2 regions of the Pallidibacillus thermolactis genome follow, and region 2 is predicted to be linked to the other one. Evidence: riboswitches for the same ligand, from Rfam matches in the RefSeq annotation. Region 2 holds a riboswitch; the other holds the start of a gene.
What was found. Region 2 has a riboswitch for S-adenosylmethionine ahead of OEV82_RS03335 (methionine ABC transporter ATP-binding protein). Riboswitches for the same ligand answer to the same signal wherever they lie in the genome.
Positions count from the first base shown of each region.

Region 1 (5,224 bases), on a different contig from region 2:
TTGAATCTCAAAAATTTTATTGGCTTGCAAAAGATTTGTAAGGGCTCCAATAATTGGTACACCACCAGCAACAGTTGCTTCATATTTCACCTTTACATGATGTTTTTCTGCCAACTTTAATAATTCATGTCCATAGGCAGCAAACATTGCTTTATTTGCCGTAATGACATGACAGCCTTTTTCAATTATCTGTTTCAAATATGAAAAACATGGATCTTTTCCTACAATCGCTTCAAAGACAATTTCTAAATCAGGTATTGCTAAAATATCCTCAATTTTATTCGTAACAAGTACTCCCGCATCAATTTGTCTATCTTTCAATGGGTCTTTAATTAAAATAGCTACTATTTCGATCGATGTTCCTAGAACATTTTTAATATACTCTCGATGGGAACGAATTCCCTCATAAATCCCTTGGCCAACAGTTCCAAAACCTAGTATTGCTGCTTTTTTCCCCAATATTCTAACACTCCTTTAGTAAAAAAGCACAAATTCCAGTCATACAATAATGGTCATGACAGAATTTAATGAAAAAAATCCTATCATGACCAAATGTAAGATGATTCAATCTAACCATTAACGATAGTAGTCGCTTTTACAGCGTTTTTAATTGCTTGGTCAAGATCTTCTATTATATCATCGACGTTTTCAATACCAACGGATAACCGAATCAATTCTTCCGGAGTACCAGTGAGTTTCAGTTCTTCATCACTTAATTGAGAATGGGTCGTTGAAGCAGGATGTATAATTAATGATTTTGCATCTCCTACATTTGCAACATGTGAGAATAATTTAACGTTATTGACAACTTGTCTGCCTACTTCTCTCCCACCTTTAACACCGAATACAACAATGGAACCAGCTCCCTTTGGTAAATATTTTTTCGCTAAATCGTAATAAGGATGATCTTCATGACCTGGATAGTTTACCCATGCAACATTCGGATTTTCTTTTAAATAAGTTGCTACTTTTAAAGCATTTTCACTATGTCTCTCATAACGTAAATGTAGTGTTTCAAGACCTTGTAAAAAGTAGAATGCATTTTGTGGGGATAAACATGCACCTGTATCACGTAATAATTGAACGCGTAATTTTAACGCGAAGGCAGCTTCACCTAATTCTGCATATTTCAGGCCATGGTAACCTGGATCTGGTTCATTAAATCCGGTAAATTTAGGATTACTCCAATCGAAGTTTCCAGCATCAACAACAACACCACCGATAGAATTACCGTGACCACCGATTAATTTTGTAGCGGAATGAACAACAACGTTTGCTCCCCACTTGATTGGCTTAGCACTATATGGAGCAAAAGTATTATCGATAATTAATGGTACACCGACTTCGTTTGCTATTTTAGCAACGGCTTCTACATCAAACACCTGTAAACTTGGGTTGCCAATAATTTCTCCAAAGAAAGCTTTTGTTTTATTTGTAACAGCTCTCCGGAAATTTTCTGGATCTTCTGCATCTACGAATTTTACTGTAACACCAAATTTTTTAATTGTATTCGCAAATAAGTTATATGTTCCACCGTAAAGGTTAGACGCTGCAATTACTTCATCGCCCACTTCAGCAACATTTAAAATTGCATAAGTAATGGCTGCTGAACCAGATGCAGTAGCTACAGCAGCTATACCGCCTTCAAGTTCGGAAACACGCTTTTCAAAAGCATCAACGGTTGGATTCATTATACGTGAATAAATATTTCCCGTTTCTTTTAGTGAAAATAAATCCGCAGCATGATCGGCATCTTTAAAAACATAAGAAGTGGTTTGATAAATCGGTACAGTACGTGAACCTGTCGTTGGGTCTACCTCTTGTCCTGCATGTAATAATATGGTTTCGTCTTTGTAATTATTTGTCATTTCCAATTCCCCCTCGTTAATTTTAGTACAGTGAGTATTTAATATATTAGAGAGTTGAAGAGGAATGTATAAAATAAAAAACCTCTTCAATAAGAAGAGGTCGAATATTCGCTTCCTCCTCTTATCTCTCAGATCAACTCAGATCTGTAGGATTTGGCACCTTTTCAAACATTGTTTGAAGGTTGCCGGGTTTCATAGGGCCTAATCCCTCCACCACTCTTGATAAGAGTAAATACTCACTTATTAAATTTTTGTTATTTAGAGTATAAGGAAAATTTTTCTATACGTCAACACTTTTTTAATTTTTTATTTAAATGTATTTTTAACTATTTTTAAATAATGGACTATTCATCTACATATGGATCCTTTTCATTACCTGGCAAGTCACCGAAAATCGTCATTGTACCTTCTTCATCTAATAATTCTTCATATTTTTCATGTTGCTTTGTTGGATATATGTTTATTGGTTTTCCATAAAGATCGACTGCACTAAAATTTTCATAATCTTCTACATACCCAAGATTTTCGTTAGGTTCAATATTTACATCATTGTAATGTTCGATTTGTTCCAAATAATCTTGGGGTGAATCACTTGTTCCCCAAGACGCCACTTCCTGCCATGAATCTTCAGCATCGAAAGTAATTCCTTCATCCCTTGACACATCAAAATTAAATTTACCATAAGGCGTCATTAATACATCTTCTTCAACAGGACGGTCTTTTGACGTGACTTTGTCCGGAGAATGTTCTTTACAGTATATCGTAGTAGGAATTGCCTCTAAACGTTCATATGGGATGTCTTTCCCACATATTACACATTTGCCATATGTTCCTTTTTCAATGGCCAGTAATGCATTGTGAATACTTTTCAAATATTCCCCTTCATGTTCATTCAAGGCAACATCCTTTTGTCTTTCAAATAATTCCGAAGCTTCGTCTGCAGGATGGTTATCATAACTTGATAATTCTCCAACCGACTCATGTGCATGTCCTTTATTTAAATCGAATTGATTATTCTCTTTCAGCCTTTTTTCAATATCATTTTTTTCTTGTGTTAGGATTTGTTTTAAGTGATGAATTTGTTGTTTCGTTAACATATACTTAACGCTCCTTTTATAGCTTTATAACAATAGTATTCGGCAAAAATAGTGAAAACATAATTGTCAAAATGAGACATCGTTCACAACCAAATAATAGAAGAAAGACAAAAATAACCATTTACTGATTTTACTCCCTTGTATACCTTTACTTATTACACAAACAATACTAGAGAAGAAATTATTTTCTTCGACTATAGAGAAAGAGGTGTATGTTTATATGGCCATGCGAAGACAATTAATGAAACAAATGAATATCAATAAAATGATGAATATGATGCCTCGCAGAAGAAGAAGACGAAATACAATGTTGTTATCATTACTTGGTCTTGGTATAGCAGGTGGGGCAACGGCAGCTTATACGATGAGGAAAGGAAAAGGAAATGAAAAAGTTAAACATTTATTTCGTAACCTGACCAGTAAAGCTGATAATATTGATATAAATAACATATTGAAACCGACACTTAGTAAATAAATGGTCCTACTAAGAAATAACGAAGGCATGTAGAGTTTTCATCTACATGCCTTATATATATTATTTAATTCACATTCATGTACCGTTTTCTGGATGATTATTTTTATCCAATCTTGCATTAGTTTCATTTTTTCCAGTTTCGTTTGTTTCTCCCACCATATTTGTTTGATTATCTTCAACCGATACATAATTATATCCTGATTGGAAATCATGCCCTCTTAAATAATAGGAAGGATCATTTGTAACATTCGGAGATTGGCCCACTTTTTCGTTTGTCACTGATTTTGAATTAGTTGGCTCGGAAAATTCCATTCCTAGCTCTGTTTGATACTGATCGTTTTTCGATTGCGATTGACTTTTTTTCTTAGTATTACTCTTTGTCTTTTTTGAAATATAATTGTCTTCACCAAATTCAGTATCAGCTTCAGTTTGGTACCAGTGTATATTGGCTCGACTACTTGTTTGTGCATTATAATTTGAAGAAAATTCTTCACCAAATTCTGTAGAGAAATCATTGTTCTCTTTACTTTTGCTCATGCTTTTTTCATTAAGCTTGGGCTTTGTCTCCTGGGCAAATTCAGTAGTATATCTTGTATTCTCTTCACGATTTTTATTATTTTCTGTATTGATTTTAGGATTCGTTTCTTCTGCAAATTCCGTTTGATAACTTGGCCGTAAAAGATCCAAATCATCTTTTTTATTTTGATCATGAATCACTGTCTTAGTTAAATAACGATGGTAAAACGCTTCACCTATTGCAATAATTAATGCTGTAATAAAACTCGCTACGCCTAATCTAATTGGTTGTTCTATTATCATCGCTCCAACTAGCCAAGTTCCTAAATAAGCTAGCCCAAAATCTGCAATAGTCGCAGCAGTGTTTCCGAATTGAGGTAAAATAACCATATCACCAATTAAATATGCAGCTATTGTTAAAATAAGACTAATGGTTAATATATCTCCGAAATCAACCCCATATAAAAATCCAAGAGTTACAAGTAATACTACTGTGATCATGACAAACTTTATCAATAACGCACGAGTATGTTTCATATTTATCCTCCTTTACGCATTTACTAAATGCATTTATTAGAATGGATTTTTTCCTATTTTTTTATTCTTATGCCTATATTCATTTCTGCTCCTTGCATGTTTTTTCTTGCATAATTTTAGTTTCATGTTAAAATTTACAAATAAACTTTTAACACGCTATAATCGGAGTTGATATCTATGTCAGATTTAGAAAAAGCCACTTTTGCCGGTGGATGTTTTTGGTGTATGGTAAAACCATTTGACCAATGGGAAGGTGTAGAAAGTGTCATTAGTGGTTATTCAGGAGGAAATATTGAAAACCCAACCTATGAACAGGTTAAATCAGGTACTACAGGACATTACGAAGTTGTTCAAATTACTTATGATCCAACTAAACTTTCTTATGAAACCATTTTAAATATTTATTGGCAACAAATTGATCCAACTGATCCTGATGGGCAATTCCATGACCGAGGAAGTCAATACCGAACAGCGATTTTTTACCATACAGAGGAACAACGCATATTGGCAGAGAAATCGAAAAGTGAATTAGAAAAAAGTGGTAAATTCAATAGACCGATTGTGACTAAAATTTTACCAGCTCAGCCGTTTTACCCAGCCGAAGAATATCATCAAGATTTTTATAAAAAAGCCCCTGAAAAATATTTAGAAGATCGGAAAAAATCTGGACGGGATGAATTTATTTCTAAGCATTGGGAGTCTGTATGAGCAATCCATTTTTTGGCAACCTA
Region 1 is NZ_JAOUSE010000063.1:5,241-10,464, reverse strand. It holds gene OEV82_RS14395 (homoserine dehydrogenase) at 1-459, opposite strand, end outside; gene OEV82_RS14390 (O-acetylhomoserine aminocarboxypropyltransferase/cysteine synthase family protein) at 570-1,868, opposite strand; SAM riboswitch class I at 1,987-2,097, opposite strand; gene OEV82_RS14385 (TraR/DksA C4-type zinc finger protein) at 2,213-2,965, opposite strand; gene OEV82_RS14380 (hypothetical protein) at 3,186-3,440, shown strand; gene OEV82_RS14375 (YndM family protein) at 3,516-4,493, opposite strand; gene msrA (peptide-methionine (S)-S-oxide reductase MsrA) at 4,671-5,201, shown strand.
Region 1: another riboswitch for S-adenosylmethionine. It lies ahead of OEV82_RS14390 (O-acetylhomoserine aminocarboxypropyltransferase/cysteine synthase family protein); the one in region 2 lies ahead of OEV82_RS03335 (methionine ABC transporter ATP-binding protein).

Region 2 (5,224 bases):
TAAAAGGATCGATTCATACGTTACTTAAAATTTAGAATTTACACTTATTCGTGATATAATAAATAGTAATTTAAGGAATTTCTATTATTGGTGGTGAATGTAATGTCGCTTACATTTTATTGGTATCCTAAATGTGGCACATGCCGAAAAGCAAAAAACTGGTTAGATGAACATCAAATTGAATATGAAGCTGTTCATATTATAGATAATCCGCCTTCAAAAGAACAGTTAGAAGATTTATACAAAAAAAGCGGTTTAGAATTGAAAAAGTTTTTTAATACAAGTGGTAAAAAATATCGTGAACTCGGTTTGAAGGACCGTGTAAAAACAGCAAGTGAGGAAGAGTTACTTGAGTTACTTGCCTCGGATGGTTATTTGATAAAACGGCCAATTGTTACGGATGGTCATAAAGTTACCGTTGGTTTTAAAGAAGAAGAATTTGCAAAAAATTGGTCCTAACACTTTTACATAATGATTGTCAGAAAGAGATCACATCTTGTATGATGGACTTGATACATATTTTCTTGGAGGGATGAACATGGCTTCGCCAAAGGAATTACGTTATTCTGAAGAACATGAATGGGTAAAAGTTGAAGGAAACATCGTGCGTGTCGGTATCACTGACTTTGCACAATCCGAACTAGGAGATATCGTTTTCGTAGAACTACCAGAAGTAGGTACTGAGTTAAAAGTGAATGAACCTTTTGGAAGTGTAGAATCGGTTAAAACAGTTTCTGAATTATATGCACCGGTTAGCGGTAAAGTTGTTGCTGTTAATGAAGAGTTAAATGATAGCCCAGAACTTGTCAATGAATCACCTTATGAAAAGGCGTGGATGATTGAACTTGAGGCAAATGATTTAAGTGAAGTGGATCATCTTTTATCTTCGGAAGGTTATGATAAATTAATTAGTGAATAATAAAGAAAAGGACTGATATATTTTTTATTTTATAAGTCCATATAAAAACGTCTGATTGGTCAGGCGTTTTTATTTTACTCGCATATAATAACATTAGAACAAATGAATCATTTTCGTTGAATCTCTCAATATTTTGCATTTATTGCATAGTTTATTAAGAAATAACGTTTTAATTATACTACAAATAAACAGGTGATAATTATGATTCGTTATGTTGAGAAGGTAATTATTGTGGAAGGCAAAACGGATAAGAAAAAAGTACAATCAGTTGTGAATGAACCAGTAGAAATCATTTGTACCAATGGCACATTAAGTTTAAGTCGATTAGATGAGCTTATCGATTGTCTTTATGACAAGGAAGTGTTTATACTTGTAGATGCTGATAATTCAGGAGAAAAATTGCGAAAACAATTTAAACGGGAGCTTCCTGAGGCAAAGCATTTATATATTGACCGTATGTATCGCGAAGTAGCAACTGCACCGGATAAACATATTGCTTCCGTTTTATTACAGGCAAATATACACGTTCACACAAAATATTTAATTAATAATATAAATTGTTAACATATTATCGTATTATTTTTAGAGTCGGGAATAAAGGATGAACATCATGGAACAATGGACGAAGGAATTGTTTTTTGAACATTTAAATTCTGGAAAAAAGGGTGCGTTTTATTTATACACTCCGATGTGCGGCACTTGTCAATTGGCAGGAAAGATGTTAGAGATTGTAAGCAATACAATGCCGGATTTCCTTATTGGCAAAGCGGATTTAAATTACTTGCCAGAACTTGCGAAATCCTTTCAAGTAGAAAGTGTGCCGTGCCTTTTAATCTTTTATGAAGGTGAAATTAAAGAAAAAATATATGCCTTCCATTCTGTTACTTATATTTATGAAAAGTTAAATGTAAAAAGTTAAACGAATCATCATTTCAAAAAAAGGATTTCCTACCTAAACGCAGAAAAAGATAACAAACTGGTTAGGAGGAATCCGATGATTGATACCGCTCGACTAAAAAAGACCTTGGTGAACCATAAATTTCGTGCCCTCTTATTTCCAAACGAATCAACATATTTGAAAATAAAAACAAAAGATCAGCTGTTTACTATCCAATTGTCAAAAGAATGTATTGAAATTATTGATAATTGGGAAGGAACATCGGATGTAGTGTTATCAGGGGATTCAACAGTATTAAATGAAATTTTATATGGACATATGAAATTACAAGATGCTAAAGAATTAAATTCTATTATCGTTGAGGGGAGCTTCCGTCATCAACTCATGATGGAAGCGATCCTTTGGTTTAACCAAAAACTACCATTAACAAGTCAATGATTTTAAAAAGGGCGGTGGTTTCTTATTGAAAAAATGAATAAAAAATGACGGAATATTAAAATTTATCAAACTGTAAAAACGTGTAAAAAATTGTTGACGTCTAAATAAATAGGTGCTACAATTCTAAACATAATCAATAATTGAATAGTTAGGTCTTGCTCTTATCAAGAGAGGTGGAGGGATGTGCCCTATGAAACCCGGCAACCGTCAATACAATGGTATTGAAATGGTGCCAAGTCACACAAAGCAATTTTTTGCTTTGAAAGATAAGAGAAAGGACATACGATATATATTCGCGTGCCTTTCTACTTATCTTAGTAGAAAGGTATTTTTTATTTTATTCATTCTAATCTTTTACTCAATGAAAATTGTATTTTTACATGTTGACTTTGTTGTTTTAGAGAAATAAAAGTAAGGACATCAGAGAAGGAAGGAGGAGCATGATGATCTCCTTAAACAATGTAACAAAAGTGTTTAAGACAAAATCCGGCATGATTACTGCGGTAGATAATGTAAAAATAAATATAAAAGAAGGAGAAATATTCGGAATTATCGGGTATTCTGGTGCGGGTAAGAGCACGTTAGTCCGGATGTTTAATGGTTTAGAAAGGCCAACAAAAGGGACCATTACAATTGACGGGAAAGAAATTTCAAAGATAAGAGGTGCCGAATTACGAAAGGCACGACAAGAGATTGGAATGATATTCCAACACTTTAACTTACTATGGTCACGTACGGTTCGAGATAATATTTCGTTTCCGTTGGAAATCGCTGGTGTTCCTAAGGCGAAAAGGAAAAAACGTGTTGAAGAGTTAATAAAATTAGTAGGACTTGAAGGGAGAGAAGACGCTTATCCCTCTCAATTAAGTGGAGGTCAAAAACAAAGAGTCGGAATTGCCAGAGCTTTAGCAAATAATCCGAAAGTTTTACTTTGTGATGAAGCCACATCAGCACTTGATCCGGAAACAACGGATTCTATCCTTGATTTGCTTCTTGACATTAATAAAAAAATGGGACTTACGATCATTCTCATTACCCATGAAATGCATGTCATTCGTAAGATTGCTCATCGTGTTGCAGTAATGGAGAATGGTAAAGTTGTTGAAGTAGCGCCAGTGATGGAGATTTTCAAAAACCCAAAAACTGACATAACTAAACGCTTTGTACAACAAATTACGGATGAAGAAGAAACGATGGAGGCTGTACAACATCTTCTTGAGAAATATTCTACAGGTAAGATCGTAAAATTGACATTTATCGGGGAAACTGCGGAGCAACCCATTATTTCAGAACTTATAAAAGAACAATCGATCTCTATTAATATTCTTCAAGGTAAAATTTCTCAAACACGTACTGGATCTTATGGAACATTACTTATCCAGTTAGTAGGAGATACCGAACATATTGATAAGGCAATCGAACAGTTAAAAAAACAACAAGTTGGAGTGGAGGTGATTAGTCATGATTGAGGCCCTCTTTCCAAATGTTGAAATGGATAAGTTTTGGGAAAAAACATATGAAACTCTCTATATGACGGGAATCTCACTTGTTTTTATTTTTATATTCGGTATATTACTAGGTTTACTATTGTTTTTAACTTCTAAAGGGAATATTTGGCATAATCAGTTTATTAATTGGATGATTGCGGCTGTTGTGAATATATTCCGCGCTATTCCTTTTGTCATTTTAATCATTTTACTAATTCCATTTACGAAAGGCATTATGGGTACAATGATTGGACCGAATGCAGCTTTGCCTGCATTAATTATTGGTTCTGCACCATTTTATGCGCGAATGGTGGAAATTGGACTTAGAGAAGTCAATAAAGGGGTTATTGAAGCAGCCCAAGCGATGGGAGCAAGAACAAGTACAATTATTTTTAAAGTATTACTTCCGGAATCAATGCCTGCGATTGTATCTGGTTTAACCGTAACCGCAATAGCATTAGTTGGTTATACAGCCATTGCTGGAATTATTGGAGCAGGTGGATTAGGGAATTATGCTCACCAATATGGATTTGTCCGTGGAAATAACGACGTGACGCTATTTGGGACAATTGCAATCTTAATTATTGTATTTATCATCCAATTTATTGGAGACTTTATAACAAAGAGATTAGATAAAAGATAAGAGGGGGAAATTCAAATGAAAAAACTATTAACATTAATATTTACAGCTTTTTTAACTGTTACGTTGGCTGCGTGTGGTGGAGACGAAGGGAATACGAGTGAATCAAGTGATGGAGAGTCTAAAAAAATAGTTGTTGGAGCAACAGCAGTTCCACATGCTGAAATTTTAGAACAAGCAGCACCTATTTTGAAGGAGAAAGGTATTGAATTAGAAATTACAGAGTTCTCCGGTTACGAATTAATTAACCAAGCCCTTGTTGAAGGGGATTTAGATGCGAACTTTTTCCAACATATTCCGTACTTAGAGCTTGAAAAAGAAGAAAAAGGTTATGATATTGTAAATGCCGGTGGTATCCATATTGAGCCAATCGGTATTTATTCAAAAAAATATGATAAATTAGAAGATGTTGAAGATGGTGCAACTGTATTAATTAGTAGTAATAAACCGGATCATGGAAGAATATTGGCCTTATTTGAAAAAGAAGGGTTAATTAAATTAGCAGATGGTGTGGAAAAAGGATCTGCAACATTAGATGATATTGTCGAAAATCCAAAAAACTTAAAATTTGATTTTGAATATGCACCAGAAATCCTTCCGCAAGTTTACAATCAAGGTGAAGGCGACCTAGTTGTCATTAATTCTAACTATGCATTAGAGTTTGATATTAATCCAATAGAAGACAGTCTTGCAATCGAAGAAGGCAGTCAGGATAATCCTTATGTAAACATCATTGCTGTGAATGCTGGTGATGAGGATAAAGAAGAAATTAAGACGTTAGTTGAAGTACTTCAATCAAAAGAGATTCAAGACTTTATTTTAGAAAATTATGACGGTGCAGT
Region 2 is NZ_JAOUSE010000005.1:76,172-81,395, forward strand. It holds gene OEV82_RS03310 (arsenate reductase family protein) at 103-459, shown strand; gene gcvH (glycine cleavage system protein GcvH) at 539-919, shown strand; gene OEV82_RS03320 (toprim domain-containing protein) at 1,121-1,483, shown strand; gene OEV82_RS03325 (thioredoxin family protein) at 1,530-1,838, shown strand; gene OEV82_RS03330 (hypothetical protein) at 1,914-2,255, shown strand; SAM riboswitch class I at 2,414-2,528, shown strand; gene OEV82_RS03335 (methionine ABC transporter ATP-binding protein) at 2,699-3,724, shown strand; gene OEV82_RS03340 (methionine ABC transporter permease) at 3,717-4,385, shown strand; gene OEV82_RS03345 (MetQ/NlpA family ABC transporter substrate-binding protein) at 4,401-5,224, shown strand, end outside.